Regions from separate parts of the Fictibacillus enclensis genome, predicted to be linked through region 2. Evidence: a T-box and tRNA genes for the amino acid it is inferred to sense, from the RefSeq annotation. Region 2 holds a T-box; the other regions hold tRNA genes.
What was found. The T-box of region 2 lies ahead of alaS (alanine--tRNA ligase). A T-box ahead of a tRNA ligase gene usually reads a tRNA of that ligase, here a tRNA-Ala.
Positions count from the first base shown of each region.

Region 1: it encodes a tRNA-Ala, which carries the amino acid that the T-box ahead of alaS (alanine--tRNA ligase) is inferred to sense. The anticodon was not compared.
Region 3: it encodes a tRNA-Ala, which carries the amino acid that the T-box ahead of alaS (alanine--tRNA ligase) is inferred to sense. The anticodon was not compared.

Region 1 is NZ_CP126109.1:378,422-388,787, reverse strand. Features, by position in the region: rRNA gene QNH15_RS02080 (23S ribosomal RNA) at 1-2,758, opposite strand, end outside; tRNA gene QNH15_RS02075 (tRNA-Ala) at 2,948-3,023, opposite strand; tRNA gene QNH15_RS02070 (tRNA-Ile) at 3,048-3,124, opposite strand; rRNA gene QNH15_RS02065 (16S ribosomal RNA) at 3,215-4,762, opposite strand; gene QNH15_RS02060 (nicotinate phosphoribosyltransferase) at 5,070-6,506, opposite strand; gene QNH15_RS02055 (transglutaminase domain-containing protein) at 6,616-8,280, opposite strand; gene QNH15_RS02050 (EcsC family protein) at 8,557-9,381, shown strand; gene QNH15_RS02045 (DUF2085 domain-containing protein) at 9,374-9,709, shown strand; gene QNH15_RS02040 (hypothetical protein) at 9,734-9,955, shown strand; gene QNH15_RS02035 (hypothetical protein) at 10,007-10,366, opposite strand, start outside.
Region 2 is NZ_CP126109.1:3,154,343-3,164,708, forward strand. Features, by position in the region: gene QNH15_RS16635 (peptidoglycan D,D-transpeptidase FtsI family protein) at 1-1,039, opposite strand, end outside; gene greA (transcription elongation factor GreA) at 1,136-1,612, opposite strand; gene udk (uridine kinase) at 1,777-2,418, opposite strand; gene QNH15_RS16650 (O-methyltransferase) at 2,441-3,097, opposite strand; gene mltG (endolytic transglycosylase MltG) at 3,147-4,286, opposite strand; gene QNH15_RS16660 (DUF1292 domain-containing protein) at 4,468-4,764, opposite strand; gene ruvX (Holliday junction resolvase RuvX) at 4,774-5,202, opposite strand; gene QNH15_RS16670 (IreB family regulatory phosphoprotein) at 5,202-5,474, opposite strand; gene alaS (alanine--tRNA ligase) at 5,536-8,172, opposite strand; T-box leader at 8,254-8,471, opposite strand; gene QNH15_RS16680 (AI-2E family transporter) at 8,497-9,579, opposite strand; gene QNH15_RS16685 (DUF3918 family protein) at 9,689-9,874, opposite strand; gene QNH15_RS16690 (hypothetical protein) at 9,885-10,082, opposite strand; gene QNH15_RS16695 (PRC-barrel domain-containing protein) at 10,106-10,366, opposite strand, start outside.
Region 3 is NZ_CP126109.1:93,665-104,030, forward strand. Features, by position in the region: rRNA gene QNH15_RS00460 (23S ribosomal RNA) at 1-151, shown strand, start outside; rRNA gene rrf (5S ribosomal RNA) at 463-578, shown strand; tRNA gene QNH15_RS00470 (tRNA-Val) at 588-663, shown strand; tRNA gene QNH15_RS00475 (tRNA-Thr) at 671-746, shown strand; tRNA gene QNH15_RS00480 (tRNA-Lys) at 755-830, shown strand; tRNA gene QNH15_RS00485 (tRNA-Leu) at 849-933, shown strand; tRNA gene QNH15_RS00490 (tRNA-Gly) at 941-1,015, shown strand; tRNA gene QNH15_RS00495 (tRNA-Leu) at 1,029-1,117, shown strand; tRNA gene QNH15_RS00500 (tRNA-Arg) at 1,135-1,211, shown strand; tRNA gene QNH15_RS00505 (tRNA-Pro) at 1,215-1,291, shown strand; tRNA gene QNH15_RS00510 (tRNA-Ala) at 1,302-1,377, shown strand; rRNA gene QNH15_RS00515 (16S ribosomal RNA) at 1,548-3,095, shown strand; tRNA gene QNH15_RS00520 (tRNA-Ile) at 3,186-3,262, shown strand; tRNA gene QNH15_RS00525 (tRNA-Ala) at 3,287-3,362, shown strand; rRNA gene QNH15_RS00530 (23S ribosomal RNA) at 3,552-6,490, shown strand; rRNA gene rrf (5S ribosomal RNA) at 6,802-6,917, shown strand; partial or broken gene QNH15_RS00540 (ABC transporter substrate-binding protein) at 7,182-8,047, shown strand; gene QNH15_RS00545 (CtsR family transcriptional regulator) at 8,256-8,726, shown strand; gene mcsA (protein-arginine kinase activator protein McsA) at 8,764-9,300, shown strand; gene mcsB (protein-arginine kinase McsB) at 9,304-10,366, shown strand, end outside.

The DNA.
Region 1 (10,366 bases), 2.3 Mb from region 2:
CCCAGCTATGCCCCTGGCGGAACAACTGGTACACCAGCGGTGTGTCCATCCCGGTCCTCTCGTACTAAGGACAGCTCCTCTCAAATTTCCTGCGCCCGCGACGGATAGGGACCGAACTGTCTCACGACGTTCTGAACCCAGCTCGCGTACCGCTTTAATGGGCGAACAGCCCAACCCTTGGGACCTACTTCAGCCCCAGGATGCGATGAGCCGACATCGAGGTGCCAAACCTCCCCGTCGATGTGGACTCTTGGGGGAGATAAGCCTGTTATCCCCAGGGTAGCTTTTATCCGTTGAGCGATGGCCCTTCCATGCGGAACCACCGGATCACTAAGCCCGACTTTCGTCCCTGCTCGACTTGTAGGTCTCGCAGTCAAGCTCCCTTGTGCCTTTACACTCTGCGAATGATTTCCAACCATTCTGAGGGAACCTTTGGGCGCCTCCGTTACGATTTAGGAGGCGACCGCCCCAGTCAAACTGCCCACCTGACACTGTCTCCGAACCGGATCACGGTTCCAGGTTAGAATTTCAATACAGTCAGGGTAGTATCCCACCGACGCCTCCATCGAAGCTGGCGCTCCGACTTCTCAGGCTCCTACCTATCCTGTACAAACTGTACCAAAATCCAATATCAAGCTGCAGTAAAGCTCCATGGGGTCTTTCCGTCCTGTCGCGGGTAACCTGCATCTTCACAGGTACTATAATTTCACCGGGTCTCTCGTTGAGACAGTATCCAAATCGTTACACCTTTCGTGCGGGTCGGAACTTACCCGACAAGGAATTTCGCTACCTTAGGACCGTTATAGTTACGGCCGCCGTTTACTGGGGCTTCAATTCAGAGCTTCTCCCCTAAGGGATAACCCCTCCTCTTAACCTTCCAGCACCGGGCAGGTGTCAGCCCCTATACTTCGCCTTGCGGCTTCGCAGAGACCTGTGTTTTTGCTAAACAGTCGCTTGGATCTATTCACTGCGGCTCTCTCGGGCGATAAACCCTACCAGAGCACCCCTTCTCCCGAAGTTACGGGGTCATTTTGCCGAGTTCCTTAACGAGAGTTCTCCCGATCATCTTAGGATTCTCTCCTCGCCTACCTGTGTCGGTTTGCGGTACGGGCACCTCTTTCCTCACTAGAGGCTTTTCTTGGCAGTGTAGGATCAGGGACTTCGGTACTGTAATTTCCCTCGCCGTCACAGCTCAGCCTTCACGATTGCGGGATTTGCCTCACAATCAGCCTAACTGCTTAGACGCGCATTTCCATTCGCGCGCTCTCCCTACCTTCCTGCGTCCCCCCGTCGTTCAAACGGAAAGGAGGTGGTACAGGAATTTCAACCTGTTGGCCATCGCCTACGCCTTTCGGCCTCGGCTTAGGTCCCGACTAACCCTGAGCGGACGAGCCTTCCTCAGGAAACCTTAGGCTTTCGATGGACAAGATTCTCACTTGTCTTTCGCTACTCATACCGGCATTCTCACTTCAAAGCGCTCCACCAGTCCTTCCGGTCTGACTTCACCGCACTTCGAACGCTCCCCTACCACTGTACCTGACGGTACAATCCATAGCTTCGGTGATACGTTTAGCCCCGGTACATTTTCGGCGCAGAGTCACTCGACCAGTGAGCTATTACGCACTCTTTAAATGGTGGCTGCTTCTAAGCCAACATCCTGGTTGTCTGGGCAACTCCACATCCTTTCCCACTTAACGTATACTTTGGGACCTTAGCTGATGGTCTGGGCTGTTTCCCTCTTGACTACGGATCTTATCACTCGCAGTCTGACTCCCGCGGATAAGTCTCTGGCATTCGGAGTTTGACTGAATTCGGTAACCCTGTGGGGGCCCCTAGTCCAATCAGTGCTCTACCTCCAGGACTCTAGCCGCGAGGCTAGCCCTAAAGCTATTTCGGGGAGAACCAGCTATCTCCGTGTTCGATTGGCATTTCACCCCTACCCACACCTCATCCCCGCACTTTTCAACGTGCGTGGGTTCGGGCCTCCATTCAGTGTTACCTGAACTTCACCCTGGACATGGGTAGATCACACGGTTTCGGGTCTACGACAACGTACTATGGCGCCCTATTCAGACTCGCTTTCGCTGCGGCTCCGCCTTCTCGGCTTAACCTTGCACGTTATCGTAACTCGCCGGTTCATTCTACAAAAGGCACGCTGTCACCCGTTAATGGGCTCCAACTACTTGTAGGCACACGGTTTCAGGATCTCTTTCACTCCCCTTCCGGGGTGCTTTTCACCTTTCCCTCACGGTACTGGTTCACTATCGGTCACTAGGGAGTATTTAGCCTTGGGAGATGGTCCTCCCGGATTCCGACGGGGTTTCACGTGTCCCGCCGTACTCAGGATCCACTCAGGAGGGAACGAAGTTTCAACTACAGGGCTGTTACCTTCTTTGGCCGGCCTTTCCAGACCGCTTCATCTACCCCGTTCCTTTGTAACTCCATGTAGAGTGTCCTACAACCCCAGAGGGCAAGCCCTCTGGTTTGGGCTGTTTCCGTTTCGCTCGCCGCTACTCAGGAAATCGCATTTGCTTTCTCTTCCTCCGGGTACTTAGATGTTTCAGTTCCCCGGGTCTGCCTTCTCATATCCTATGTATTCAGATATGGATACCATCCCATTACGGATGGTGGGTTCCCCCATTCGGAAATCCCCGGATCAACGCTTACTTACAGCTCCCCGAGGCATATCGGTGTTCGTCCCGTCCTTCTTCGGCTCCTAGTGCCAAGGCATCCACCGTGCGCCCTTTCTAGCTTAACCTTTAACACGATCGTAAGATCGTTAAAAATAGTACTAAATCAGCGCACAACTAATGAATTAGTTGGCTTGTTTGGATGTTTCGTTATCTAGTTTTCAAGGAACATGACGTGCATTTCATCGGTGTTGCCTTCAAGAGACAACTTTTATATTATACCGACTAAAAAAGAAAATGTCAACAGCATTTTCTAATGGTGGAGCCTAGCGGGATCGAACCGCTGACCTCCTGCGTGCAAGGCAGGCGCTCTCCCAGCTGAGCTAAGGCCCCATCTTGTCTTTATTAGAATGTGTATGGTGGGCCTAAATGGACTCGAACCATCGACCTCACGCTTATCAGGCGTGCGCTCTAACCAGCTGAGCTATAGGCCCATGCACCATATATAGAGAGAAGTTCTCTCAAAACCAAACAAAAGCTCAGAGTAAGATTCATGAGGCACCTGAGTGCTCATGTCTCCATAGAAAGGAGGTGATCCAGCCGCACCTTCCGATACGGCTACCTTGTTACGACTTCACCCCAATCATCTGTCCCACCTTCGGCGGCTGGCTCCAAAAGGTTACCCCACCGACTTCGGGTGTTACAAACTCTCGTGGTGTGACGGGCGGTGTGTACAAGGCCCGGGAACGTATTCACCGCGGCATGCTGATCCGCGATTACTAGCAATTCCGGCTTCATGTAGGCGAGTTGCAGCCTACAATCCGAACTGAGAGTGGCTTTTTGGGATTGGCTCGGCCTCGCGGCTTCGCAACCCTTTGTACCACCCATTGTAGCACGTGTGTAGCCCAGGTCATAAGGGGCATGATGATTTGACGTCATCCCCACCTTCCTCCGGTTTGTCACCGGCAGTCACCTTAGAGTGCCCAACTGAATGCTGGCAACTAAGGTCAAGGGTTGCGCTCGTTGCGGGACTTAACCCAACATCTCACGACACGAGCTGACGACAACCATGCACCACCTGTCACTCTGTCCCCCGAAGGGGAAAGCTTGATCTCTCAAGTGGTCAGAGGATGTCAAGACCTGGTAAGGTTCTTCGCGTTGCTTCGAATTAAACCACATGCTCCACTGCTTGTGCGGGCCCCCGTCAATTCCTTTGAGTTTCAGCCTTGCGGCCGTACTCCCCAGGCGGAGTGCTTAATGTGTTAACGTCAGCACTGAGGGTGGAACCCCCCAACACCTAGCACTCATCGTTTACGGCGTGGACTACCAGGGTATCTAATCCTGTTTGCTCCCCACGCTTTCGCGCCTCAGCGTCAGTTACAGGCCAAAAAGCCGCCTTCGCCACTGGTGTTCCTCCACATCTCTACGCATTTCACCGCTACACGTGGAATTCCACTTTTCTCTCCTGCACTCAAGTCTCCCAGTTTCCAATGACCCTCCACGGTTGAGCCGTGGGCTTTCACATCAGACTTAAAAGACCGCCTGCGCGCGCTTTACGCCCAATAATTCCGGATAACGCTTGCCACCTACGTATTACCGCGGCTGCTGGCACGTAGTTAGCCGTGGCTTTCTGGTCAGGTACCGTCAAGGTACCGGCAGTTACTCCGGTACTTGTTCTTCTCTGACAACAGAGCTTTACGACCCGAAGGCCTTCATCGCTCACGCGGCGTTGCTCGGTCAGACTTTCGTCCATTGCCGAAGATTCCCTACTGCTGCCTCCCGTAGGAGTCTGGGCCGTGTCTCAGTCCCAGTGTGGCCGATCACCCTCTCAGGTCGGCTACGCATCGTCGCCTTGGTGAGCCGTTACCTCACCAACTAGCTAATGCGCCGCGGGCCCATCTGTAAGCGTCAGCCGAAACCGACTTTCAAAAAAGAAGCAGGCGCTTCTCGTTATCATCCGGTATTAGCTCCGGTTTCCCGGAGTTATCCCCGTCTTACAGGCAGGTTACCCACGTGTTACTCACCCGTCCGCCGCTAAATCAGAGGAGCAAGCTCCTCGTCATTCGCTCGACTTGCATGTATTAGGCACGCCGCCAGCGTTCATCCTGAGCCAGGATCAAACTCTCCAATAAAGTGTTTGATATAGCTCTTAATGTTTAAAAATAAGAAATTGATGGGATTGTAAAATCCCTGACTTACTCTGGCTTTTGTTTGGTTTTCAAAGAACTGTTTGTTTCCGTCGCTCTCGTTGGCGACAAGAAATATCTTATCAAATCCTGCTTGCTAAGTCAACAACTTTTTTCAATGTTTTTTTGAAGGAAAGTATGTATCAAAAGCAGCAACGTTTACTACTATACCAGCGATTTCAGGAGTGGTCAACCCTTTTTATCAAAATAAAAAAAGAGCCCGCAGATGAAAACGACCGGGCTCTTGGAATGATTATTTGGTTGCTTCTTTAAGGAGCTCCATTTTTGTAGTCCATGCTTTTTCGCTGAGGTCCACATGATAGGTCTGCGGATTCAGCTTTCGCATGTGCTGAGGCCAGAACATCTTAATCTGGCTGCGGAAATGAGATTTGATTTCATCCACCTGCGGCAAGTCATAAACAAGTTCTCCCTCATTAAAGACCGGCTTGAGCAGTTCTTCCGCTCGGTAGTTATGGATGGTTTTGCTTTTATAGGTTTCCACCGGATCAAAAAGGTAGATGTCTTTTTCCGGAAGGGTTTCGCCTACCATCGCAATGTAATCCGCTTCGGCTTTCCCTGTGTCTTCGTTTACGATACGATATACCGTCTTGAAGCCCGGGTTTGTCACTTTTTCCACATTGCCTGATACTTTTATGGTTGGAACATACTCGCCATTGCTTTCACGGGCAACAAGCTTGTACACTCCGCCAAGTGCCGGCTGGTCAGCAGCTGTAATGAGCTGGGTTCCCACGCCCCAGGAAGTGATTGTAGCACCCTGGCTTTTCAGCTCAGAGATTACTTCTTCATCCAGATCGTTGGAGCCAACGATGACCGTATCCGTCAATCCGGCTTCATCCAGCATTCTTCTCGCCTGAATGGAAAGATACGCAAGATCCCCGCTGTCGAGGCGGATGCCTTTAAGTGCCTTCCCTTTTTCTTTCAATTCCAGGCCAATTTTGATGGCATTTGGAATTCCGCTTTTCAACGTATCGTATGTGTCAACGAGCAAGGTGCTTTGATCCGGAAGAGCTTCGGCAAACTTCCGGAAAGACTCTTCTTCCGTTTCAAAGCTTTGTACCCAGGAGTGAGCGTGAGTGCCCTTGGTCGGAATCCCAAAGTATTTGCCTGCCAACAAATTGGAGGTAGCTCCAAAACCGGCAATATAGGCCGCTCTTGCTCCCCAGATGGCAGCGTCCGCTTCCTGCGCGCGGCGCGATCCGAATTCCATAAAGTAATCTTCAGGTGCCACCTGCTTAATTCTTGCCGCTTTGGTCGCGATCAAGGTTTGGTAATTCATGAAGTTCAATAGAGCCGTTTCGATCAGATGAGCTTCAAAAATTCTCGCTTCGATCCGGAGGAGCGGCTCTCTTGGAAAGACGATGCTCCCTTCCTGGACTGAAGCCAGGCTTCCCGTGAACCGGAATTCCCTCAGTTCCTGAAGAAATCCTTCCTCATATTGTTCTTCCTGTTCTTTTAAATAATTGATATCTTCTTCTGTAAAGCGCAGATTCTGCAAATAATAAACAATACGTTCAAGCCCTGCAAATACAGCATAGCCATTGCCAAACGGGTTTTTGCGATAAAATGCTTCGCAAACGCATTTTTTATTTTGTGTACCGTTTTTCCAATGAGCATACATCATATTGATCTGGTACTTGTCGGTATGTAGTGTCAAATCTTCATGCCGCATCATCGTTCTTCACACCTTTCTCGCCTTATTTTCCCTTAAGTTCACAGTTCCTACTCTACTCGTTATTAAAAAATAAAGAAAGCCCTGAGACCTGAGTCCCGGGCTTACCTTAATATTCAATTCCAGACTTCGTATGGGACTTCTTAAATTCCTCGGGGTTTGGATCAAAATATTTCAAGGTGTAATTCCTGACAAAGCGGCCGTTCTGAAGATAGCCAGAACCCCAGGTCGGATCCATGGTGAGCCAGCGGCCGTCCACCTTTGTTTCTATCCAGGCATGGTCCTGGCCGGCATATCCGATGGCCATCCTTGCTTCCAACCCGCCTGCCCTCAGCAGAGCAATCGCCAAATACGAAAAATCCTGACAGACCCCTTTTTTCTCATGAAGGGTTTTAAGCGCACTGTCATCAAAAGCAAAGGACCGTTTGTCGAGCTTATTGACATCATACTGAATGTTCTTGGCTACGTACTCGTACACGGCTTTTGCCTTGTCTTTGTCATTGTGCCGGTTGGCCATTAACTGAGCCGACAGCCTGCCGATTTCCATATCGTCCGATTGTATGCCTCTTGACGGGAGACTGTAACGGGCATCATGCTGGTTGTTGTTTTCCATCGTAAAATGGGCAATGCCAACAAAATGCTGAACGCTTGTATTGGCCGAGGAAATTTCCGGCGCAAACACATTCACATCATATTTTCCGGGGCCGAACCGAAGATAAAACTTTCCATCAAACGCGTAGTCTTTCACAGGGACAGCGTACATGGCTTCAAGCGATCCCTTTTTGGTTTGAACAAACACGGTGTCTGTATCTTTGGCAAACGGAGCGTTCGAATCAATTTTTCCTTTAAGTTCATAATCCAGATCGGTTTTTATTCCGCCTGCAGCAGGAGACTCCAGTGTGAATCCTCGCTCGCTGTATTCTTTTGAAAACTCGATCGGCTGGGAAATGGTGTCGGATGTGTTATCTACTTTCAGTTCAGCAGCCTCGTTATAATAATTGGCCACGTTAGATGCAGGTGTCATGACTTTCAGGGTATGAACGCCCTCACCAAAATAAAGAGGCACCTGAGTATCAAAATGTCCGTTTTCAACAGGAACCATAATTTTCGTGACCTGAGTTCCTTTGGACATTTCCACCAGCAAATCCTTCGCTTTATCATCATCGATGGATCCCTTGATATCCACATTTCCGTCTTTTTTCATGTAGCCATCAATGGAGGAGTTCAGCTTCAATTTCTGCTGATACGCATTTTGCGTGTACAGCACATCGCGTTTTACTTCCGGGTTCACGTTGGTTACGTTCATTTGAGCCAAGTCATAATAATAATCCTTGCTTTCATCGCTCGGAAGGCTGACTCTCACATCATATTTGCCTTTCCCGTTAAACAGCTGGACTTTTTGCTTGAACCGTCCATTTTCGATGGGTGCCAAATACTTAAAATTGCTTCCGTCTTTTTCACTGCGGATCGTAATCAGCGTATAGCTTGATTTTAAACGCTTGGTATTATTGATTCTTCCCGTAACCATAAAGGAAGAATTCACACTGAATTCTTTGTATTTGGGGCTTGTTAGCGTAGCACCGACCCTTCGGCTGTAGCCGCTGAGCTCCAAACGTTTTAAATCGGCTGTCTCATTATTCTTCTCCGCCGCTTGAGTAAGGGCATTGCCTGGTGTGTCTTTTTCTTCAGTAGGGCTGCCTGAGTCCAATAAACTGCAGCCTGGCAAGCTTAAGAGCAGAAACGGAAGAATGAAAGTGAGGATCGTTTTCCTCATTGTTTTCACTCCTTACTGTACTTACCTCTATTTTAAGGCATTTACAGGTTGGTGGCTAATCGTATTCAATGTATAGGACAAGACAACGTTGACTCCTACTACTTTATCGACCGGCAGCTGCTTGTATGACAGCTTTCTCACTGGGTCTCATTTCCAATTAATACCCGTTGCCAAATTGCGGTTAAACTAAAATGTGAATCCTCCTCCCGCTTTTCACGTATGACAATACATATTAAAATATAAACAGAACCTTATGAGGGTACAGGTTATGAAGGAGTGTTTACGATCGAGTCTCTTGAATTTTTGCAGAAGGAATTGGAAAGTGTTGAGAAATGGGAAAAGGATCAAAAGGATTTATGGTTTTGGGAAAAGCTTGGGCGGATCCCTTTCAAGCTTCTCGATAAAATCACACCAAAATTTTTGCAGGACAAGGCGCTTCAAATTCTCGATGAGATTGGAAGCTATGTTCAAACAGGCGGCAAGTATCTCGTCAGCGAGAAATCCATCTTAAAAAAATTTAAAGAAACAGGAATCCTGCAGGAGGAATTCGCTCCATCAGACATCGCAAACCTGCCGCTTGGCGCCATGGACCAGACCGCTTCTTATTTTAAAAGCAGCCGTACGAAAATGGCCACCGTACAAGGAGCAACAACCGGTGTTGGCGGGCTGTTCACATTAGGGATCGATATTCCTATCATTCTCGGCCTGTCACTGAAAACCCTTCAGGAAATTGCGATCTCCTACGGCTATAATCCCAACAGCAAAGAGGAACGGATTTTCATCATCAAATGCCTGCAATTCGCTTCTTCGGATTATGTAGGGAAACGGGCGATTTTAGAAGAACTATCCATGACGGATGGCGAGCGGAACCGCCAGGCCATCTCCCAGCTTCAGGGCTGGCGGGAGGTCATCGCTGCCTACCGGGACAACTTCGGGTGGAAAAAATTGTTTCAAATGGTGCCTGTAGCAGGGATTGTTTTCGGGGCGTTTATCAACAAGTCCACCATTGATGAAGTGGCTGAAACGGGCATGATGCTCTACAGAAAACGCAGAATCCTGGAACGAATCCAGCAAATTCAACAGGGACCGGCAGATGAGTAAGGAAGAACTGCTCGCTATTGTGCCGTGCCACCGGAAGCCGGAACGCTGTTTGAAAATCAACGGAAAACCGATGGCCTTGTGTGCACGATGCACCGCACTTTATAGCTCTTATCTGCTGCTTCCTTTCCTCTATTTTGTTCCGCAGCTGCACAGCCTTGCGATCGCACTCCTTCTTCAGCTTCCCATGCTGGCAGATGGCCTGTCACAACAATGGAAATGGCGGGAAAGCACCAATACAATAAGGGTAGTGACCGGAGCCATGAGCGGAGTCGGGCAGTGCTTTTTCATATGGTTTATGGCAGATTGGCTGAGCCAAGCACTCAGTTAACTTTCGTAGGAAAGGATGGTTGGAATGTTTATTCTTCAGCTTGTTGCACTATTGAGCTTACTGGTTGCCGGTGTCCAGGTGCTTGCGGTTGGAAACGTGATCGCTGGTGTTTCCCTGATCGGTTCAGGGTCGGTCATCAGCGCTGGCACGTATTATCTCTATTCCAAAAAAGCAAAAAACCGAAAAAAGCAGTCAGGCAAAAAGTCAAAAAGCCTGGATTGCTGTGATTTTGATCTCTGTGACTAATACATAAAAACAAAAAGCAGCAGGACCTTCGTGGTCCTGCTGCTTTTTGTGTTAGATTTGCGGCACCGCTTGTTCGGCCTCTGGAAGAGGAGCTTCCTCTTCAGCCGGAGTGTTATCCGTTGCATCCGTAGTTTGCGCTTCTTCCTCTGATACCTCTTCTTTTGGTGTTTCTGAATGACCTTGTTGTACACTTTCTTGTTCAGTATTGCCTTCTTCAGTCTTTACTTGTTCGGTTTCTTTTTTGTTAGTTGTTTCTTTGGATGGTTCTACTGTTTTTTCTTTACTTACTTCTTTTTTAACAGGTGGTACTTCAGTGTTTTTTTGATTATCAGAGCTGCTGGTGTTATTAGGTTTGCTTTCTGCTTTATCCTCTTCATACAGAGCTGTTAATTTTGCTTTTGCTTCTGTTTT
Region 2 (10,366 bases):
CTGAAAAATCAAGCGTTCCAAGTGCGTGTTTTGCCTCTTTTCCGTCAATACCGAGGTTACAGTCAAATGTTTTCCCGCTTGCAAGATCTTGATGCTCGATGGCAGAAGCTGCCGTTACGATTTTAAATACAGAGCCTGGAGCATGCCGGCTCAGCATTTGATTTTTCATTAAACCGGACGTATACGGGACACTTACCATACCGAGAAGTTCATTCTTCTCGATATCGAGCAGCACAGCCCCTCCCTTTTTGATACCACTCGCTTTTACCGCCTTTTCCATTATCCCCTGGAGGGTACTGTCGATTGTCGTTTTAACGCTTACCGGGTAAAAAGGATTCGATGGAGACAAATACTTGACGTCCAGCCCGAATAACGGGGAACCTGAACGGTCCACATGATAGATTAATTTCGTCTCCCCCTCAGAAATCAAAAAAGGGTCAAACGCCTGCTGCAATCCGGTTTTTCCTATTTTGGTATTAATGGTAATTGTCCCCTTGTTCAGCTTGTCGGGGTATTTTTTCTTAATGAATTCCGGTGCCTGTCCGGTGACTCCCAGCAACGCACCGGCAAAGGGAGAGTGCTTCGTTCGGGAGATGTATTGAGCATAAACACCTGGGAGCTGCAGTCCATTAATTTCTTCCATCGCCTCCTGCGTGATCTGATCCTGATCATCGGCGATGACAAAGGGCTCCTCATGGTCTTTCAGGGCGCTTTTGATTTCTTCGGTTGGCTTTCCCAGTATGTTTGCCACCTTGTCAATGGTACCTTTTTGGTCCTGGATAAATGGAAATAAGATGATCGCCGGTTTCAATTCAGCTGAAATCATTTGGCCTTTGCGGTCGAGCAGCAAGCCTCTTCCTTCATTGATCATAAAAGAATGGGTTCGCTGTCTGACACTCTCATCGATTAAATTAATGTTATGCTTTGAAAAAGATTCTGTAGAAATGAGCTGGATTTGAATCAGCCGCCCCACCAGCAAAAACAATGCCGCAAGAAACAAAGCGCCTGCAATAACTATTCGTTTACGGATCCTTTTCATGGAGACCACCTCACTCCCAGTGTGGTCGCGCGAAGGAATTATTAAACGGTTCAACATAAAAAGACGCCAAGCTTGAGCTTTGGCGCCTTGAGTCATTTATTTTACTTCTATGATTCTGACACTAATTTCTCCGCCAGGAGTCTGAACTGAGACCTGCTCTCCTACTTTCTTGCCGAGCAAGCTTTTGGCCATTGGAGAATCATTGGAGATTTTGCCTTCAAACGGATCCGCTTCGGCACTTCCGACAATCTTGTACGTTTCTTCATCACCATCGGGCAGCTCAAGGAACTTGACCGATTTTCCGATGGAAACCACATCTCCGGCAGCTTTGTTTTCTTCGATGATTACAGCATCACGAATCATTTTTTCCAACTGAACAATCCGCGCTTCAACGAAAGCTTGTTCATCTTTGGCTGCATCGTATTCCGAGTTCTCAGAAAGGTCGCCGAAACTGCGGGCAATCTTGATACGTTCTACAACTTCTTTTCTTTTTTCAGTTTTTAATTGCTCTAGTTCGTTTTCAAGCTTTTGCTTACCCTCAAGTGTCATATAATGCTTTTTCTCTTCTGACATACTGTATTCACTCCTTCAATTAATCAGTACCCTGATAACTATATATGTTGTCTAATAGATCGGATATGTATAGTGGATGCTTACACCTTACTAAAAAATAAAGCGCTTGCCAAATTTTTTACTTCGCAACATCCAGTATACGAGCAAAAAATGAGGGCTCGGCCTCATTTTTTTAATATTGCTTTTTCTTCAAGGATCGTTTGAATTTTGGTTACCATCAAATCAATGGCTACCCGGTTTTGTCCGCCTTCAGGGATGATGATATCCGCATATCGTTTGGTTGGCTCAATGAATTGATTGTGCATCGGGCGTACAACCGATGTATATTGATCGATCACTGATTCAAGTGTTCGTCCCCTGTCACGTGTATCTCTGACCATTCGTCGGATGATGCGTACATCGGCATCTGTATCGACAAAGAGCTTGATATCCATCAGATCTCTGAGACGCTCATCTTCCAATATCAAAATTCCTTCAAGAATGATAACATCTTTCGGTTCAACTGGGATAATTTTATCACTTCTTGTATGCGCTGTATAGTCATAAACGGGTTTTTCGATGGATTTAAATTCCAAAAGAGCATTTAATTGTGAAATTAATAACTCATTATCAAATGCCAAAGGATGGTCATAATTTGTTTTCAAGCGCTCATCCATTGTTTTATCGGATTGGTCTCTGTAATAGGAGTCCTGTTCAATGATGAGAATCGACTGATCGGCAAACTGGCGGTAAATTTCTTTCGCTACAGTTGTTTTTCCGGAGCCCGATCCCCCGGCTACCCCAATGACAATCGGTTTTTGTACCATTTTCTTTCTCCTTCCGAAATCTCTAACGCTGCTGGTTATCTTTTTTAATGCTGATGCCCAGGCCATCTCCTACTGGCAAAATGGCAGTTGTATATCCATTGTGATTCATAAGAAATTCATTGTAGGAACGTATTTTCCGGACGAGGGAAGCCAGCCTCCTGGTCCCTGGATGAACATCGCCGGTCACATATCCCTTAAACAGAATATTATCTGAAAAAATGATGCCTTCTGGCCGGAGAAACTCTCCATAACTTTCAAAAAAACGCTGATACTGGCCTTTAGCTGCATCAATAAAGACCACATCATAAGGTGCCTTTTTTCCGGCTTCAGCGACCAATTCGTTGGCATCGCCAAACAATACTTCAATTCGTTCAGAAAGGTCAAATTCTTTTATATTTTGAAGTGCCAGCTCATAGCGTTCCGGGTCTCTTTCAATCGTAACGATAGACACATCCGGCAAGGCTTCAGCCATTCTTATCGCTGAATATCCGATAGCCGTTCCCACTTCCAGTATTTTTTGGGGTTGTATCATCCGAAGCTGCTGCAGCAGAACTTCAATGCCCACGAGCTCCATAATGGGTACACCGTGTTCTTTGGCGTACTCCTCTATCTTTTGAATACGAATATCCCGACTGGGTATTAATTGTTCAATATAATTCTGGACTTCCTGTGATATCAAGGCTATGCCTCCTTACTTAACCGAAACATTATATCATAAAAACAACCTGTCATGTTTTCTTTTTAGTTTTTCCTGCACGTTCCTGCCATTCATGTCGGTATTTCTGAACGATTCTTTTATGCTCGTTATATGTTTTTGTATAGATGACTTGTCCGTTTGGACGTGCATAAAAAAAGTAATACGTTGTTTGTTCAGGATTCAATGCCGCTATAATCGCTTCTTCGCCCGGGGAAGCAACCGGACCAATAGGCAGCCCCTTGTACTTGTAAGTATTATAAGGAGAATCCACTTTCAGCTCTTTGTAGAGAACCTGCACTTTAAAGCTCTTGCGGGCATATTTAACCGTCGGGTCGGAATCAAGCTTCATCCCTTTTTTAAGCCTGTTATAAAATACGCCTGATATTTTGGGACGGTCTTCAGGCCGCTGGGCTTCTTCTTCAATCATGGACGACAACGTGAGAATTTCGTATGGTTTCTTGCCGCTCTTTTTGACTTCTTCCTGATGGCCGTCCATTACTCTTTGCGTTTTCTGCACCATTTTTGTGATGACGGCTTTAACATCCGGTTGCTTTTCATCAAACTCGTATTTGGCCGGAAACAAGTAGCCCTCGAGCGGATAGTATATTTTTTTGTTGTATACTTTATTGTCGATCACAGGAAACTGCTTTTGGAGTTCTTTGACAAATGCCGGATCATTTATCGTCTTCATAACTTCTTCTTTGCTTTTGCCGGTATTTTTCGCAATCACTTCTGCTATCTGCGGAACAATAAATCCTTCCGGTATGGTAAACGATGTTTCAGGATGGCGGTATACTTTTCCGTTTTTAAGAGCAGCGATTAATTGGTCCATGTTCATGGAAGGATTAAGGTCATAGACTCCGGCTTGTAAGTTCCCATTTTCTTTGGTCTTGGCATACACCTGAAAGACCAGACTGCTTTTGATCAGGTTGTTTTTTTCCAAAATCTTTCCGATCGTTGAGACAGAAGAACCGATGGGTATATCAACGGTTACATCCTTTTTATTTCCTGCATCGGCAGGGCCGAGCGCATCTTTAATATATGTATAGCCAAAAATAGCAGCCGCTGCCAGCAGCACTATAATGACGGCCAGGACTGTAAGTACTCTTTTCTTTCTCTTTTTCTTACCGAAACCTGTTGGACCGCCGGGAACACCATTATATTGTGACACCTTTTTCTCCCCTTTCATCTGCTTCATTATACTGATAAGTAATTTTCATGTCTAGTTTCCATAATAAAGAAACAGAAAACAGCATGAATCTTCAAATCTCTAGTGTACTGGTATAGTCATTTAGTATGTTCAATTTGCATAAAAAAAGCAGCTAAAGTTTACCTTTAGCTGCGAAGTCGTTTTATTCTTCTTCATCCTGAAATGCGTTTAAGGTTTCTTCAATCATCTGCCACTCTTCATCTGTTTCCAGAGGGAAGAGCTCGATATCGTCTTCGCCTTCTCCTTTGTCCTCAAAGCGGAAAGGGAAAACTTCCTGCTCGTCGCTATCATCTTCCTGATCTTCGCCTGCCGGTACAAGAAGAATGTAAGAATGGCCGGTTGGCGTTGTGCTGCCATCAATCGTCATCAGCACTTCAAATAGATTCTCTTCTCCGTTTTCACCTGGGATAATAATGTGTTCTTTTTCTTCGTTTGCCATTTGATCACCTCATTTTTTTAATTGACGGCTGTCCAAATATCCTTGAAGGATTAAAACCGCGGCCATTTTGTCGATGACCTGTTTTCTCTTCTTCCGGCTGACATCAGCAGAAATCAGCATTTTTTCAGCAGCCATCGTCGTCAGACGCTCGTCCCATAATACCACAGGCAGCCCGTACCTGGCTTCTGCCTTATTGGCAAATTCCTGACACGCCTCCCCGCTCGGACCAATGGATCCGTTCATATTTTTGGGCAAGCCGACCACAATTTCTTTCACATCATACTGTTTAATCCAATCGCCAATACGTTCAAAAACTTCATCGGGCTGATGCGGTTTCCTTCTGACCGTTTCGATTCCCTGAGCTGTCCAGCCCATCTCATCGCTCACAGCCACTCCTACCGTATGGGATCCTACATCCAGTCCCAAAATCCGGGTCATCAGAGAGAATCCTCTTTCTTTGTGTCAAGATAGGATTTAACCAGTTCCTCAATCAGTTCATCCCGCTCAATCTTTCGAATCATGGTTCTTGCATCCTTGTGGCGGGGAATATAAGCTGGATCTCCTGATAACAGGTAGCCTACAATCTGATTGATCGGATTGTATCCTTTTTCCTGAAGTGCCTCATACACTGAAAACAGCACTTTTTGGACATTGGGATCCATTGAATCGTCATGAAAGTTAAACTTCATTGTTTTGTCCATAGAACTCACGGCCAACACCTCTTTCTCTAGCTTCTCCCTTTATATCCTCATTGTACCCTTAATAGGGGGATTAGGAAACAGATTTCACTGCTTCTGCTACGTATTCCAGGGCAGCATCAAGTTTTTCAGGGTCTTTTCCACCTGCCTGCGCCATATCCGGACGGCCACCGCCCCCTCCGCCACAGCGTGAAGCCACCTCTTTTACAAGTTTTCCTGCGTGATAGCCTTTTGGGATCAAGTCCTTGGTTACTCCCGCGACAATATTCACTTTATCATGATTTACCGCACCAAGTACGACAATTCCACTTGAAAGTTTATTTTTCAAATCGTCAACAATGGAGCGCAGACCATTCATGTCCGCAGCATTAACCTTTTTCACGATCACCGGAACACCATTGATTTCCACTTTCTCGTTGATCAGGCTTCCTGCTTCGAAATTGCCGAGCTTCGCGGATAATGCCTCTTTTTCCCGCTGGAGCTCACGCACCTGGTGCTGCAGCGCTTCTATACGGCTCGGAACTTCTTTTGCATTGGTCTTCAGCAAAGCTGCAGAGTCACGCAGTGTCTGGACTTGTCCCTTCATGACCTGATAGGCTTCCTGTCCGGTTACAGCCTCAATCCTTCTTGTACCGGCACCAATGCCAGTCTCTGAAAGAATTTTAAAGAGGCCGATCTCCGAGGTGTTCTGCACATGGCAGCCGCCGCATAATTCCAGGCTGTAATCGCCAATTTGAACGACTCGAACCACTTTTCCGTATTTCTCACCGAATAAGGCCATCGCTCCCATCGCTTTTGCTTCCTCAATCGGCTTTTGCATTTTATCCACAGAAATGGTCTTCCAGATCTTCTGGTTGACAATATCTTCAATGCTGTCGATTTCTTCCTGTGAAATGCTGCCGAAATGGGAAAAGTCGAATCGAAGCCTTCCAGGTGCCACAAGGGAACCTGCCTGGTTCACATGAGTACCGAGAACATCCTTCAGCGCTTGATGCAGCAGGTGGGTAGCCGTATGGTTTTTCACAATAGCCGCACGTTTTTCAGTATCAACCTGAGCGACAACTTCTATTCCGTTGCGAAGGTTTCCTTGTTTTACAACGACGGTATGGAGATTTTGTCCATTCGGTGCTTTTTGAACATCCTTAACAAACAGCTCCAGTCCTTCGCCTGTAATCGTGCCCTGGTCAGCAACCTGGCCTCCGCTTTCCGCATAAAACGGAGTAATGTCAAGAATGACCTGGCCTTCTTCTCCCTCGGCAAGGATATCGATGCGCTCTCCGTTTTGCAGGGTTTCCAATACTTTTGATGTGCTCTGCTCTTCGTCATAGCCCACAAAATCGCTGTGTGCTTTGATGTCGCTTAACACACCGGCCTGCACCTGCATGGAATCCACATCCTGACGTGCCGAACGGGCTCTCTCACGCTGGCCTTCCATTTCTTTTTCAAATCCTGTACGGTCGACTTCCATGTTATGATCTGCAGCATATTCTTCAGTCAGTTCAAACGGGAAGCCAAACGTATCATAAAGCTTGAAGGCATCTTTACCTGAAACTGTGCTGCTTCCGGCTGCTTTTTCCTTTTTGATGACTTCTTCAAGGATCGCAAGTCCTTCATTGATGGTTTCATGGAATCGCTCTTCTTCGTTTTTAATGACGCGCTGGATAAACGGCACTTTTTCTTTTACTTCCGGATAATAGTCCACCATGATATCTGCTACGGTTGGAACAAGTTCGAACATAAACGGACGGTCAAGTCCAATCTGCTTCGCAAAGCGAATGGCTCTTCTGATCAGGCGGCGTAGAATATACCCTCTGCCTTCATTTGATGGAAGTGCATTGTCAGATACAGCAAAGGCAACGGTACGGATATGGTCAGCAATCACTTTGAACGCGGTATCCGCTTCCTTTGATTGGCCATACTTGCTGCCAGAAAGCTTTTCCGTTTGCTGAATGATCGGAATAAACAAGTCCGTGTCATAGTTCGTTGGAACGTCCTGAATAACAGAGACCATCCGTTCGAGTCCCATTCCGGTATCAATGTTTTTCTTTGGAAGCGGTGTGTACGTTCCGTCTGGATTATGGTTGAACTCGGAAAATACCAGGTTCCATACTTCGAGGTAACGGTCATTTTCCCCACCCGGGTACAACTCAGGATCATTTGCATCACTGCCGTATTTTTCTCCTCGGTCGTAGAAAATTTCTGTATTCGGTCCGCTTGGCCCTTCTCCGATATCCCAGAAGTTCCCTTCCAAACGAATAATGCGTTCTGGCGGCACCCCTACGGTTTTGTTCCAAAGCTCATAGGCTTCATCATCTTCCGGATGGATAGTGACTGAGAGTTTCTCTGAATCAAAACCGATCCATTTTTCACTGGTCAAGAATTCCCAGGCCCAGATGATCGCTTCTTTTTTGAAATAATCACCGATGGAGAAATTTCCGAGCATTTCAAAGAACGTATGGTGGCGTGCGGTAACCCCCACATTTTCAATGTCATTCGTACGGATTGATTTCTGAGCGTTAACTATTCTCGGGTTTTCCGGAATCACCCGGCCGTCAAAATACTTTTTAAGGGTAGCAACCCCACTGTTGATCCACAAAAGTGACGGGTCTTCATAAGGCACAAGGGAAGCGCTCGGCTCCACACTGTGGCCCTTCTCCTGGAAAAAATCAAGAAACATTTGTCTTACTTGAGCAGACGTTAAAGTTTTCATCTTTCCACTCTCCTTTCATTATTAGAAAAAGCGGTAGCGCCCTGTTCTGCCAAAATAAAAAACTCCCGTTCCTGATTCTGCATCAGGGACGAGAGTTGTTATCACGCGGTACCACCCTGGTTATGATTTAAGCTGAACACCGAAATCATCACCTTATGTAAACCGTAACGGGGTTTCACCGGCAGGGATTAACTGCACTCGGGAGTAGCTTTCTGTCTTTCCTTTTAGAAACCTTACAGCCGGGGGTTTCCTCTCTTGGAAAAGGGTCAAAACATACTTATCTCCATCATCGTTTTGCTTTATCTAGCAGTAGTATAATTCCTTCTAGGGCATCTTGTCAATCTTGGCTCGCAGCCGGTGGTTCCGTATATGCACAATAATAACCTTCATGATTGAAAACACAGGCACAGCCAGGATCAGCCCGGCCACCCCTCCGATTTCACCGCCAGCCAGCAGCGCCATAATGATCAATGCGGGATGGATGTGAAGGCTTTTCCCCACGATCAGCGGACCCAAAATGTTTCCTTCGATGAATTGCAAAACCAGCATGATGCCGGCCACAATGAGAACCATTTTAACAGAAATGGTAAACGCGATGAAGATGACCGGTACAGCGCCAAGAATGGGCCCAAAATACGGAATAATATCCGTGATAGCAATAATAATCCCCAATATAATGGGATACGGCATACCGGCGAGCCACAGTGCAAGCATAGCGGCAGCCCCAAGAAGCGTTCCCACAAATAATTGCCCCCGGATGTAACCTCCCAGCGAACCATCAATTTCCTTGAGAACCTGTCTTCCTTCTCTTCTCCACTTCTGCGGCGTCAAGTACCAGCATACCCGTTTAATGCCGTCAATATCCTTTAAAAAGTAAAAAACAAGGAAAGGAATAATGATGAGTACAAAAAAATAATCCACAAGTTTTTTAATAGAGCCAATGACATTGGCTGCGCTTTTCTGCAAATAACGTTCACCTGAATGAATATAATCCTCAATTCTGAGGTGAATGGATTTCGGAAGGCTTGCTGTATGATGATCCACTTCAAGCAGCCAGCTTTGATACGTTTTTGATATGGTGGGAAGATTAGACGCCAATTCCCTGATCTGAAGGATCATATAGGGTATTCCTTTGTATAGGGCATAACCAGTTCCGCCGAAAAAAAGCAGGTAAATGCACAAAATGGATATGCTGCGCGGCATGCCCTTCCGATGAAGTATTTCCACCAGCGGATGAAGTAAATAGGTGATGAAAACGGCAATAAAAAAAGGAAACAGCACGGCTTTTAGAATCGTAAGAACAGGAGCCCAAAAAGGGGCCAGTTTCAACAGCAGCCAGCCGCAAAGAAACAGCAAAACGAGAAGAGATAAACGGATGATCCACTTTATGTAATTCTCCCGCTGCATGGTATCACCTCCTCCCTTATTGTTTCCTCCTGTCCATTTTTCATGTAAGAAAAGGAAAAGCTCAACCCATCAAAAAAGCCCATGCTTCTAAGCATGGACTTTCTTTTCATTAATAAATGGCTTTTGCCAGTCTTTTACGCAGTCGTCGTACGCGTTTTGAGGACAGAATATCATCCATCCCCATAAAGCTCATCCCGTTTTTCCGGGATTTCATTCCGTAGATAGCTGCCCAAAGACCGAGGGCAAGTACGGGTTTTATATAGCTGTTCATTGAAGTCACCAACCCTTTTATCAAGTTAGCCTGCTTATTGGACATCCGCCTTGTAGGACAAATCTTGATCCTCAAACAGATCATCCAGCGAGGTCAAGCTGCCATCCTCTTCCACCTGGTGAAGGGACAGTGTGCCATTTACAATGGATAATTCAATAAAGCAGTTCCAGCAATAATACTGATTAGCGCCGATCTTGCCGATATCCTTACGGCTGCAGTTGGGGCATTTCAAATGTGGGGTCCTCCTTTATAGCACTATCGTACAAAAAGTGACTGCTTTCCGATATGCAACGGCTCATGCGAATAAATCAGCGATCGTCCATCCGTCCAGTCCGAAAACAATCCTTTTGATACCTCAATGGCTACAATCCTGCCCCAATCCTTTGAAAAGTATACATCCTCAACCACCGCTTCTGTCTCTCCATCCTTGGATAAGAGAGCCTGCTTCAGCAGGCAGCAAGGATGTTTTTCCATCCGGAATGTTCCTTTTGAATAGGAAGGCACCCTGGATGGTCT
Region 3 (10,366 bases), 2.0 Mb from region 2:
AGCATCTAAGCATGAAGCCCCCCTCAAGATGAGATTTCCCATCACGTCAAGTGAGTAAGACCCCTTAGAGATGATGAGGTTGATAGGTCTGGTGTGGAAGCGTGGTGACACGTGGAGCTGACAGATACTAATCGGTCGAGGGCTTATCCTTAAAAACAAAAGCGGAATGAACCGCTTATATCCGACAAGCGTTGGAGACCCTGACAAGAACACGGTTTTGGTGTTCGTCGGAAGGGACGAAACGACCTCGAGGATATGGTTCATGAAGCTGGACGTTATCAGTAAGTTTGGATGAAGTTATCTAGTTTTGAGGGAATATGCCTCAAAAACAAAAGGTTTGTCAGCGACAAGAGATTCGAGGAAGCAAAACGACGACTCTCCGGAGTGTACTTTACCGTACATGAGGAAGAGGAGGAGTGAAGCTGACGAAGAAAATCGCCGTTGATCACAAACCGATATATGTCTGGTGGCAATAGCGAAGAGGTCACACCCGTTCCCATACCGAACACGGAAGTTAAGCTCTTCAGCGCCGATGGTAGTTGGGGGCTTCCCCCTGTAAGAGTAGGACGTTGCCGGGCATACATAATGGAGGATTAGCTCAGCTGGGAGAGCACCTGCCTTACAAGCAGGGGGTCGGCGGTTCGAACCCGTCATCCTCCACCATTATTTCGCCGGTTTAGCTCAATTGGTAGAGCAACTGACTTGTAATCAGTAGGTTGGGGGTTCAAGTCCTCTAGCCGGCACCACTTAAAGAGAGCCATTAGCTCAGTTGGTAGAGCATCTGACTTTTAATCAGAGGGTCGAAGGTTCGAGTCCTTCATGGCTCACCAGTTTTATAATTGTATATTGCGGGTGTGGCGGAATTGGCAGACGCGCTAGACTTAGGATCTAGTGTCTTATGACGTGGGGGTTCGAGTCCCTTCACCCGCACCATACGGATGCGGAAGTAGTTCAGTGGTAGAATACAACCTTGCCAAGGTTGGGGTCGCGGGTTCGAATCCCGTCTTCCGCTCCATTTTTTTCTGCCTGCCGGGGTGGTGGAATTGGCAGACACACAGGACTTAAAATCCTGCGGTAGGTGACTACCGTGCCGGTTCGAGTCCGGCCCTCGGCACCAATAGAATGTTTTTTTATGCGCCCTTAGCTCAGCTGGATAGAGTGTTTGACTACGAATCAAAAGGTCGGGAGTTCGAATCTCTCAGGGCGCGCCATAACGGGAAGTGGCTCAGCTTGGTAGAGCACCTGGTTTGGGACCAGGGGGTCGCAGGTTCAAATCCTGTCTTCCCGACCATCTTCACTTCGGGGCCTTAGCTCAGCTGGGAGAGCGCCTGCCTTGCACGCAGGAGGTCAGCGGTTCGATCCCGCTAGGCTCCACCATTTAGAAAATGCTATTGACATTTTCTTTTTTAATGGGTACAATATGAAAGTTGCTGTTTTTAAAGCAGCATTGATGTTCTTTGAAAACCAAACAAAAGCCAGAGTAAGTCAGGGATTTTACAATCCCATCAATTTCTTATTTTTAAACATTAAGAGCTATATCAAACACTTTATTGGAGAGTTTGATCCTGGCTCAGGATGAACGCTGGCGGCGTGCCTAATACATGCAAGTCGAGCGAATGACGAGGAGCTTGCTCCTCTGATTTAGCGGCGGACGGGTGAGTAACACGTGGGTAACCTGCCTGTAAGACGGGGATAACTCCGGGAAACCGGAGCTAATACCGGATGATAACGAGAAGCGCCTGCTTCTTTTTTGAAAGTCGGTTTCGGCTGACGCTTACAGATGGGCCCGCGGCGCATTAGCTAGTTGGTGAGGTAACGGCTCACCAAGGCGACGATGCGTAGCCGACCTGAGAGGGTGATCGGCCACACTGGGACTGAGACACGGCCCAGACTCCTACGGGAGGCAGCAGTAGGGAATCTTCGGCAATGGACGAAAGTCTGACCGAGCAACGCCGCGTGAGCGATGAAGGCCTTCGGGTCGTAAAGCTCTGTTGTCAGAGAAGAACAAGTACCGGAGTAACTGCCGGTACCTTGACGGTACCTGACCAGAAAGCCACGGCTAACTACGTGCCAGCAGCCGCGGTAATACGTAGGTGGCAAGCGTTATCCGGAATTATTGGGCGTAAAGCGCGCGCAGGCGGTCTTTTAAGTCTGATGTGAAAGCCCACGGCTCAACCGTGGAGGGTCATTGGAAACTGGGAGACTTGAGTGCAGGAGAGAAAAGTGGAATTCCACGTGTAGCGGTGAAATGCGTAGAGATGTGGAGGAACACCAGTGGCGAAGGCGGCTTTTTGGCCTGTAACTGACGCTGAGGCGCGAAAGCGTGGGGAGCAAACAGGATTAGATACCCTGGTAGTCCACGCCGTAAACGATGAGTGCTAGGTGTTGGGGGGTTCCACCCTCAGTGCTGACGTTAACACATTAAGCACTCCGCCTGGGGAGTACGGCCGCAAGGCTGAAACTCAAAGGAATTGACGGGGGCCCGCACAAGCAGTGGAGCATGTGGTTTAATTCGAAGCAACGCGAAGAACCTTACCAGGTCTTGACATCCTCTGACCACTTGAGAGATCAAGCTTTCCCCTTCGGGGGACAGAGTGACAGGTGGTGCATGGTTGTCGTCAGCTCGTGTCGTGAGATGTTGGGTTAAGTCCCGCAACGAGCGCAACCCTTGACCTTAGTTGCCAGCATTCAGTTGGGCACTCTAAGGTGACTGCCGGTGACAAACCGGAGGAAGGTGGGGATGACGTCAAATCATCATGCCCCTTATGACCTGGGCTACACACGTGCTACAATGGGTGGTACAAAGGGTTGCGAAGCCGCGAGGCCGAGCCAATCCCAAAAAGCCACTCTCAGTTCGGATTGTAGGCTGCAACTCGCCTACATGAAGCCGGAATTGCTAGTAATCGCGGATCAGCATGCCGCGGTGAATACGTTCCCGGGCCTTGTACACACCGCCCGTCACACCACGAGAGTTTGTAACACCCGAAGTCGGTGGGGTAACCTTTTGGAGCCAGCCGCCGAAGGTGGGACAGATGATTGGGGTGAAGTCGTAACAAGGTAGCCGTATCGGAAGGTGCGGCTGGATCACCTCCTTTCTATGGAGACATGAGCACTCAGGTGCCTCATGAATCTTACTCTGAGCTTTTGTTTGGTTTTGAGAGAACTTCTCTCTATATATGGTACATGGGCCTATAGCTCAGCTGGTTAGAGCGCACGCCTGATAAGCGTGAGGTCGATGGTTCGAGTCCATTTAGGCCCACCATACACATTCTAATAAAGACAAGATGGGGCCTTAGCTCAGCTGGGAGAGCGCCTGCCTTGCACGCAGGAGGTCAGCGGTTCGATCCCGCTAGGCTCCACCATTAGAAAATGCTGTTGACATTTTCTTTTTTAGTCGGTATAATATAAAAGTTGTCTCTTGAAGGCAACACCGATGAAATGCACGTCATGTTCCTTGAAAACTAGATAACGAAACATCCAAACAAGCCAACTAATTCATTAGTTGTGCGCTGATTTAGTACTATTTTTAACGATCTTACGATCGTGTTAAAGGTTAAGCTAGAAAGGGCGCACGGTGGATGCCTTGGCACTAGGAGCCGAAGAAGGACGGGACGAACACCGATATGCCTCGGGGAGCTGTAAGTAAGCGTTGATCCGGGGATTTCCGAATGGGGGAACCCACCATCCGTAATGGGATGGTATCCATATCTGAATACATAGGATATGAGAAGGCATACCCGGGGAACTGAAACATCTAAGTACCCGGAGGAAGAGAAAGCAAATGCGATTTCCTGAGTAGCGGCGAGCGAAACGGAAACAGCCCAAACCAGAGGGCTTGCCCTCTGGGGTTGTAGGACACTCTACATGGAGTTACAAAGGAACGGGGTAGATGAAGCGGTCTGGAAAGGCCGGCCAAAGAAGGTAACAGCCCTGTAGTTGAAACTTCGTTCCCTCCTGAGTGGATCCTGAGTACGGCGGGACACGTGAAACCCCGTCGGAATCCGGGAGGACCATCTCCCAAGGCTAAATACTCCCTAGTGACCGATAGTGAACCAGTACCGTGAGGGAAAGGTGAAAAGCACCCCGGAAGGGGAGTGAAAGAGATCCTGAAACCGTGTGCCTACAAGTAGTTGGAGCCCATTAACGGGTGACAGCGTGCCTTTTGTAGAATGAACCGGCGAGTTACGATAACGTGCAAGGTTAAGCCGAGAAGGCGGAGCCGCAGCGAAAGCGAGTCTGAATAGGGCGCCATAGTACGTTGTCGTAGACCCGAAACCGTGTGATCTACCCATGTCCAGGGTGAAGTTCAGGTAACACTGAATGGAGGCCCGAACCCACGCACGTTGAAAAGTGCGGGGATGAGGTGTGGGTAGGGGTGAAATGCCAATCGAACACGGAGATAGCTGGTTCTCCCCGAAATAGCTTTAGGGCTAGCCTCGCGGCTAGAGTCCTGGAGGTAGAGCACTGATTGGACTAGGGGCCCCCACAGGGTTACCGAATTCAGTCAAACTCCGAATGCCAGAGACTTATCCGCGGGAGTCAGACTGCGAGTGATAAGATCCGTAGTCAAGAGGGAAACAGCCCAGACCATCAGCTAAGGTCCCAAAGTATACGTTAAGTGGGAAAGGATGTGGAGTTGCCCAGACAACCAGGATGTTGGCTTAGAAGCAGCCACCATTTAAAGAGTGCGTAATAGCTCACTGGTCGAGTGACTCTGCGCCGAAAATGTACCGGGGCTAAACGTATCACCGAAGCTATGGATTGTACCGTCAGGTACAGTGGTAGGGGAGCGTTCGAAGTGCGGTGAAGTCAGACCGGAAGGACTGGTGGAGCGCTTTGAAGTGAGAATGCCGGTATGAGTAGCGAAAGACAAGTGAGAATCTTGTCCATCGAAAGCCTAAGGTTTCCTGAGGAAGGCTCGTCCGCTCAGGGTTAGTCGGGACCTAAGCCGAGGCCGAAAGGCGTAGGCGATGGCCAACAGGTTGAAATTCCTGTACCACCTCCTTTCCGTTTGAACGACGGGGGGACGCAGGAAGGTAGGGAGAGCGCGCGAATGGAAATGCGCGTCTAAGCAGTTAGGCTGATTGTGAGGCAAATCCCGCAATCGTGAAGGCTGAGCTGTGACGGCGAGGGAAATTACAGTACCGAAGTCCCTGATCCTACACTGCCAAGAAAAGCCTCTAGTGAGGAAAGAGGTGCCCGTACCGCAAACCGACACAGGTAGGCGAGGAGAGAATCCTAAGATGATCGGGAGAACTCTCGTTAAGGAACTCGGCAAAATGACCCCGTAACTTCGGGAGAAGGGGTGCTCTGGTAGGGTTTATCGCCCGAGAGAGCCGCAGTGAATAGATCCAAGCGACTGTTTAGCAAAAACACAGGTCTCTGCGAAGCCGCAAGGCGAAGTATAGGGGCTGACACCTGCCCGGTGCTGGAAGGTTAAGAGGAGGGGTTATCCCTTAGGGGAGAAGCTCTGAATTGAAGCCCCAGTAAACGGCGGCCGTAACTATAACGGTCCTAAGGTAGCGAAATTCCTTGTCGGGTAAGTTCCGACCCGCACGAAAGGTGTAACGATTTGGATACTGTCTCAACGAGAGACCCGGTGAAATTATAGTACCTGTGAAGATGCAGGTTACCCGCGACAGGACGGAAAGACCCCATGGAGCTTTACTGCAGCTTGATATTGGATTTTGGTACAGTTTGTACAGGATAGGTAGGAGCCTGAGAAGTCGGAGCGCCAGCTTCGATGGAGGCGTCGGTGGGATACTACCCTGACTGTATTGAAATTCTAACCTGGAACCGTGATCCGGTTCGGAGACAGTGTCAGGTGGGCAGTTTGACTGGGGCGGTCGCCTCCTAAATCGTAACGGAGGCGCCCAAAGGTTCCCTCAGAATGGTTGGAAATCATTCGCAGAGTGTAAAGGCACAAGGGAGCTTGACTGCGAGACCTACAAGTCGAGCAGGGACGAAAGTCGGGCTTAGTGATCCGGTGGTTCCGCATGGAAGGGCCATCGCTCAACGGATAAAAGCTACCCTGGGGATAACAGGCTTATCTCCCCCAAGAGTCCACATCGACGGGGAGGTTTGGCACCTCGATGTCGGCTCATCGCATCCTGGGGCTGAAGTAGGTCCCAAGGGTTGGGCTGTTCGCCCATTAAAGCGGTACGCGAGCTGGGTTCAGAACGTCGTGAGACAGTTCGGTCCCTATCCGTCGCGGGCGCAGGAAATTTGAGAGGAGCTGTCCTTAGTACGAGAGGACCGGGATGGACACACCGCTGGTGTACCAGTTGTTCCGCCAGGGGCATAGCTGGGTAGCTACGTGTGGACGGGATAAGTGCTGAAAGCATCTAAGCATGAAGCCCCCCTCAAGATGAGATTTCCCATCACGTCAAGTGAGTAAGACCCCTTAGAGATGATGAGGTTGATAGGTCTGGTGTGGAAGCGTGGTGACACGTGGAGCTGACAGATACTAATCGGTCGAGGGCTTATCCTTAAAAACAAAAGCGGAATGAACCGCTTATATCCGACAAGCGTTGGAGACCCTGACAAGAACACGGTTTTGGTGTTCGTCGGAAGGGACGAAACGACCTCGAGGATATGGTTCATGAAGCTGGACGTTATCAGTAAGTTTGGATGAAGTTATCTAGTTTTGAGGGAATATGCCTCAAAAACAAAAGGTTTGTCAGCGACAAGAGATTCGAGGAAGCAAAACGACGACTCTCCGGAGTGTACTTTACCGTACATGAGGAAGAGGAGGAGTGAAGCTGACGAAGAAAATCGCCGTTGATCACAAACCGATATATGTCTGGTGGCAATAGCGAAGAGGTCACACCCGTTCCCATACCGAACACGGAAGTTAAGCTCTTCAGCGCCGATGGTAGTTGGGGGCTTCCCCCTGTAAGAGTAGGACGTTGCCGGGCAAAAATGAAGCACTGTTGAGAAATCAGCGGTGCTTTTTTGTTTTGTCGAAAGATGAAAATGACGTGATATGCAAGTAAATTGTGTCGAACCGCAACTAAATTCCCGATCACCGCAACTAAATCATGTCGAATCGCAAGTAAGAGTGGCCAACCCGCAACTAAATCATGTCGAACCGCAAGTATCCTAGCCACCAGGGGATCAGCAGAGCCTCAAATCCTCGAACCCTCCCGCGTTCCAGCTTTGCCCGCACAAAAAACCCCTCAATTAGTCCTTATTTTAATACCGATGACAGTAAACCATCAGGCGATGAAAAAAACGGAAATCAAAAAATTGCTCCCTTGTCCATCCACTTGACCAATGATCTCCCGGCGCTGGGCATTACACCTGCAGATTCAGTGGTCGGCGGGGGATTAAGGGATTTTCTTCCTCACGTGAAAGACGGGTTGAAAAACACAAAAAAACTTGGGCCTGCAGCTGATCCTGATATGGAAGCCCTGCTTGCTTTAAAGCCCTCAGCTATTTATATGGACGAAGAATATGGTGGAAAAGAACTCGACAAATTCAAAAAAATTGCGCCTGTTCATGTTTTTAACCTTGATGAAGGGACATGGAGAGACCATTTGAAAAAAATAGGGAAACTTGTTAATCGTGAAAAACAGGCTAATGAATTGGTCGAAGATTACGAGAAGGAAACAAAAGAAGTAAAAGGCTTAATCAAACAAGAACTTGGAAAAAACAGCAGGGCGATGGCGATTCGTGTAACCGCCAAAGAGCTGCGTGTATTTGGCACCGCTCGTCCCGTGGGCCGCATTCTATTTGATGATTTAGGGCTTACTCCCGCAAATGGGGATAAAAAAGTGGATGCCAGCCATATCAAGTGATCTCCCAGGAGGTGCTGCCTGATTTTGATGCAGATGCGATTTTTGTCATAGTGAATCAGGACGATCAATCAAAAACCGCCTTTAAGCAGATGGAAAACTCTTCGATCTGGAAAGGGTTAAAAGCAGTAAAAAACAAACATGTTTATGTGATTCCCGATCAGCCGTGGCTTGATTATTCGGCGATAGGCAATAAGATGGCGATGGACCAGGCAAAAAAATCTTTTCCAAGCAATAGATTGTTTCAGTAGAAGTCCCGGCGATATTTTTGAGGGGCTTCTTTTTTTAATCCTTCAAAAAGGAACGATTAACAGGAAAAATATCGGGTAATACTGTGAGAGAAATACCTTGTTCCCCTATGAGGCAGAAAGTATTCATTAGTTGCATATAACCTGGGAAACGGACTATAATATATACATATAGTCAAAGATAGTCAAAGTCAGAGGGGAGGGTAGCAGGTTGAGAAATATCTCAGACATTATTGAAGAATATTTGAAGCAGGTCCTTGCAGGTTCGAATGATAAATTTATTGAAATCAAACGGACGGATATTGCTGAAAAATTCCAGTGTGTCCCTTCCCAGATCAACTATGTTATTAATACACGATTCACCGTAGAAAAAGGATTTGTTGTGGAAAGCAAACGGGGGGGCGGGGGATATATCCGCATTATTAAGGTCAAAACAGAAAATTACGTCCACCTGATTGACCAGCTGCTGCTTTTGATCAATGACCGCATTTCACAGGGGAATGCCGAAAATGTGGTGCTGCGGCTGCTGGATGAACAGATCATATCGGAACGCGAGGCGAGAATTATGCTGAGTGTCATTGACCGCACTGTTCTTCAAGTGTTAGACCTTCCTGAGCGTGATCAATTGAGAGCCGAATTATTAAAAGGCATGATTCGGACGCTAAAATTTAGAACCAGATAACGTTGTATCACATTTATTAATAGGGGAGGAGAATAAAATGTTTTGCCAGGAATGCCATGAACGGCCTGCCACTTTGCACTTTACAAAGATTGTAAACGGACAGAAAACAGAATTTCATATTTGTGAGCATTGTGCAAAAGAAAAAGGAGAATTCCTTCCAGGGTCGAATACATTCTCTATTCATCAGCTGCTTTCCGGACTTCTTTACGGAGATCCGGCGATATCGGGAACAGCTTCTCCGGGACTTTCTCAGCAATCAGTTCTGGTGTGCCCGAAATGCGGCATGACATATCAACAGTTTGCCAAAATTGGCCGTTTTGGATGCAGCCATTGCTATGAAGTATTTGACTCCAAGCTTGATCCAATTTTAAAGCGGGTGCACGGAGGAAATACAAAGCATGAGGGGAAAATTCCAAAGCGGATTGGCAGCGGACTTCAGGAAAAACGGGAATTGGAGAATTTAAAGAAATCGATGCAACAGTATATCCTGAGTGAGGAATTCGAAAAAGCTGCTGAAACCCGTGATAAGATCCGGCTTTTAGAGAAGCAAAAGCATCAGGAAAAGGGGGAATAGAGCGTGTCACTTGAACATTTTATAAGTGAAGCCATCAGTCCCTGGATGAAGGAAGAAGGACCTGATTCTGATATTGTGCTAAGCAGCAGGATCCGGCTCGCCCGAAACTTGGAAAATTATAATTTCCCTGATTTTGCTTCCAAAGAAGAATCTGAAACCGTGATTCGTAAATTACACGAAGCAAATGGGGACCAGGAGTTCGGAAATTGGGGCGAATTTGAAATTCTTTCACTGGATCAGCTAAAACCCCTGGCAAAAAGGGTATTGGTAGAAAAGCACCTTATCAGCCCTCATCTTGCCGAACAGTCCAAATATGGAGCGGTCATGCTGAATGAGGATGAATCGGTAAGCATTATGATCAACGAAGAGGATCATTTGCGAATTCAGTGCCTGTTTGCAGGCTTCCAGCTGAAAGAAGCGTTAAAGCTTGCCGGAGAACTGGATGACTGGCTTGAAGAAAAAGTGGATTATGCGTTCGACGAAGAAAGAGGCTACCTAACAAGCTGTCCGACCAATGTTGGAACGGGGCTTAGAGCTTCTGTTATGATGCATCTTCCGGCTTTGGTTATTACCAAACAAATAAGCCGCATTATTCCGGCCATCAACCAGCTGGGGCTGGTGGTGAGAGGAATATATGGAGAGGGAACAGAAGCTCAGGGAAATGTGTTCCAAATTTCCAATCAAATTACGCTTGGGAAATCGGAAGAAGATATCGTTGAAGATTTGCGTGGCGTTGTCCTCCAATTGATCCAGCAGGAAAGGGCCGCGCGAAACAATCTCCAGCAGGGATTGAAAATTCAGCTGGAAGACCGAATCTTCAGGTCATATGGCGTCTTGGCCAACAGCCGGATCATCCAGTCGAAGGAAGCGGCGCAATGCCTATCCGATGTAAGGCTGGGAATAGATCTGGGAGTGATCCAGGGGATTTCCCGATCGATATTAAATGAGTTAATGATACTTACACAACCGGGCTTTTTACAGCAGTATGCCAATGAAATGTTAAATCCAGATGAGCGTGATATCCTTCGGGCCACGCTGATCCGGGAAAGAGTTGAACTTGAAGAAG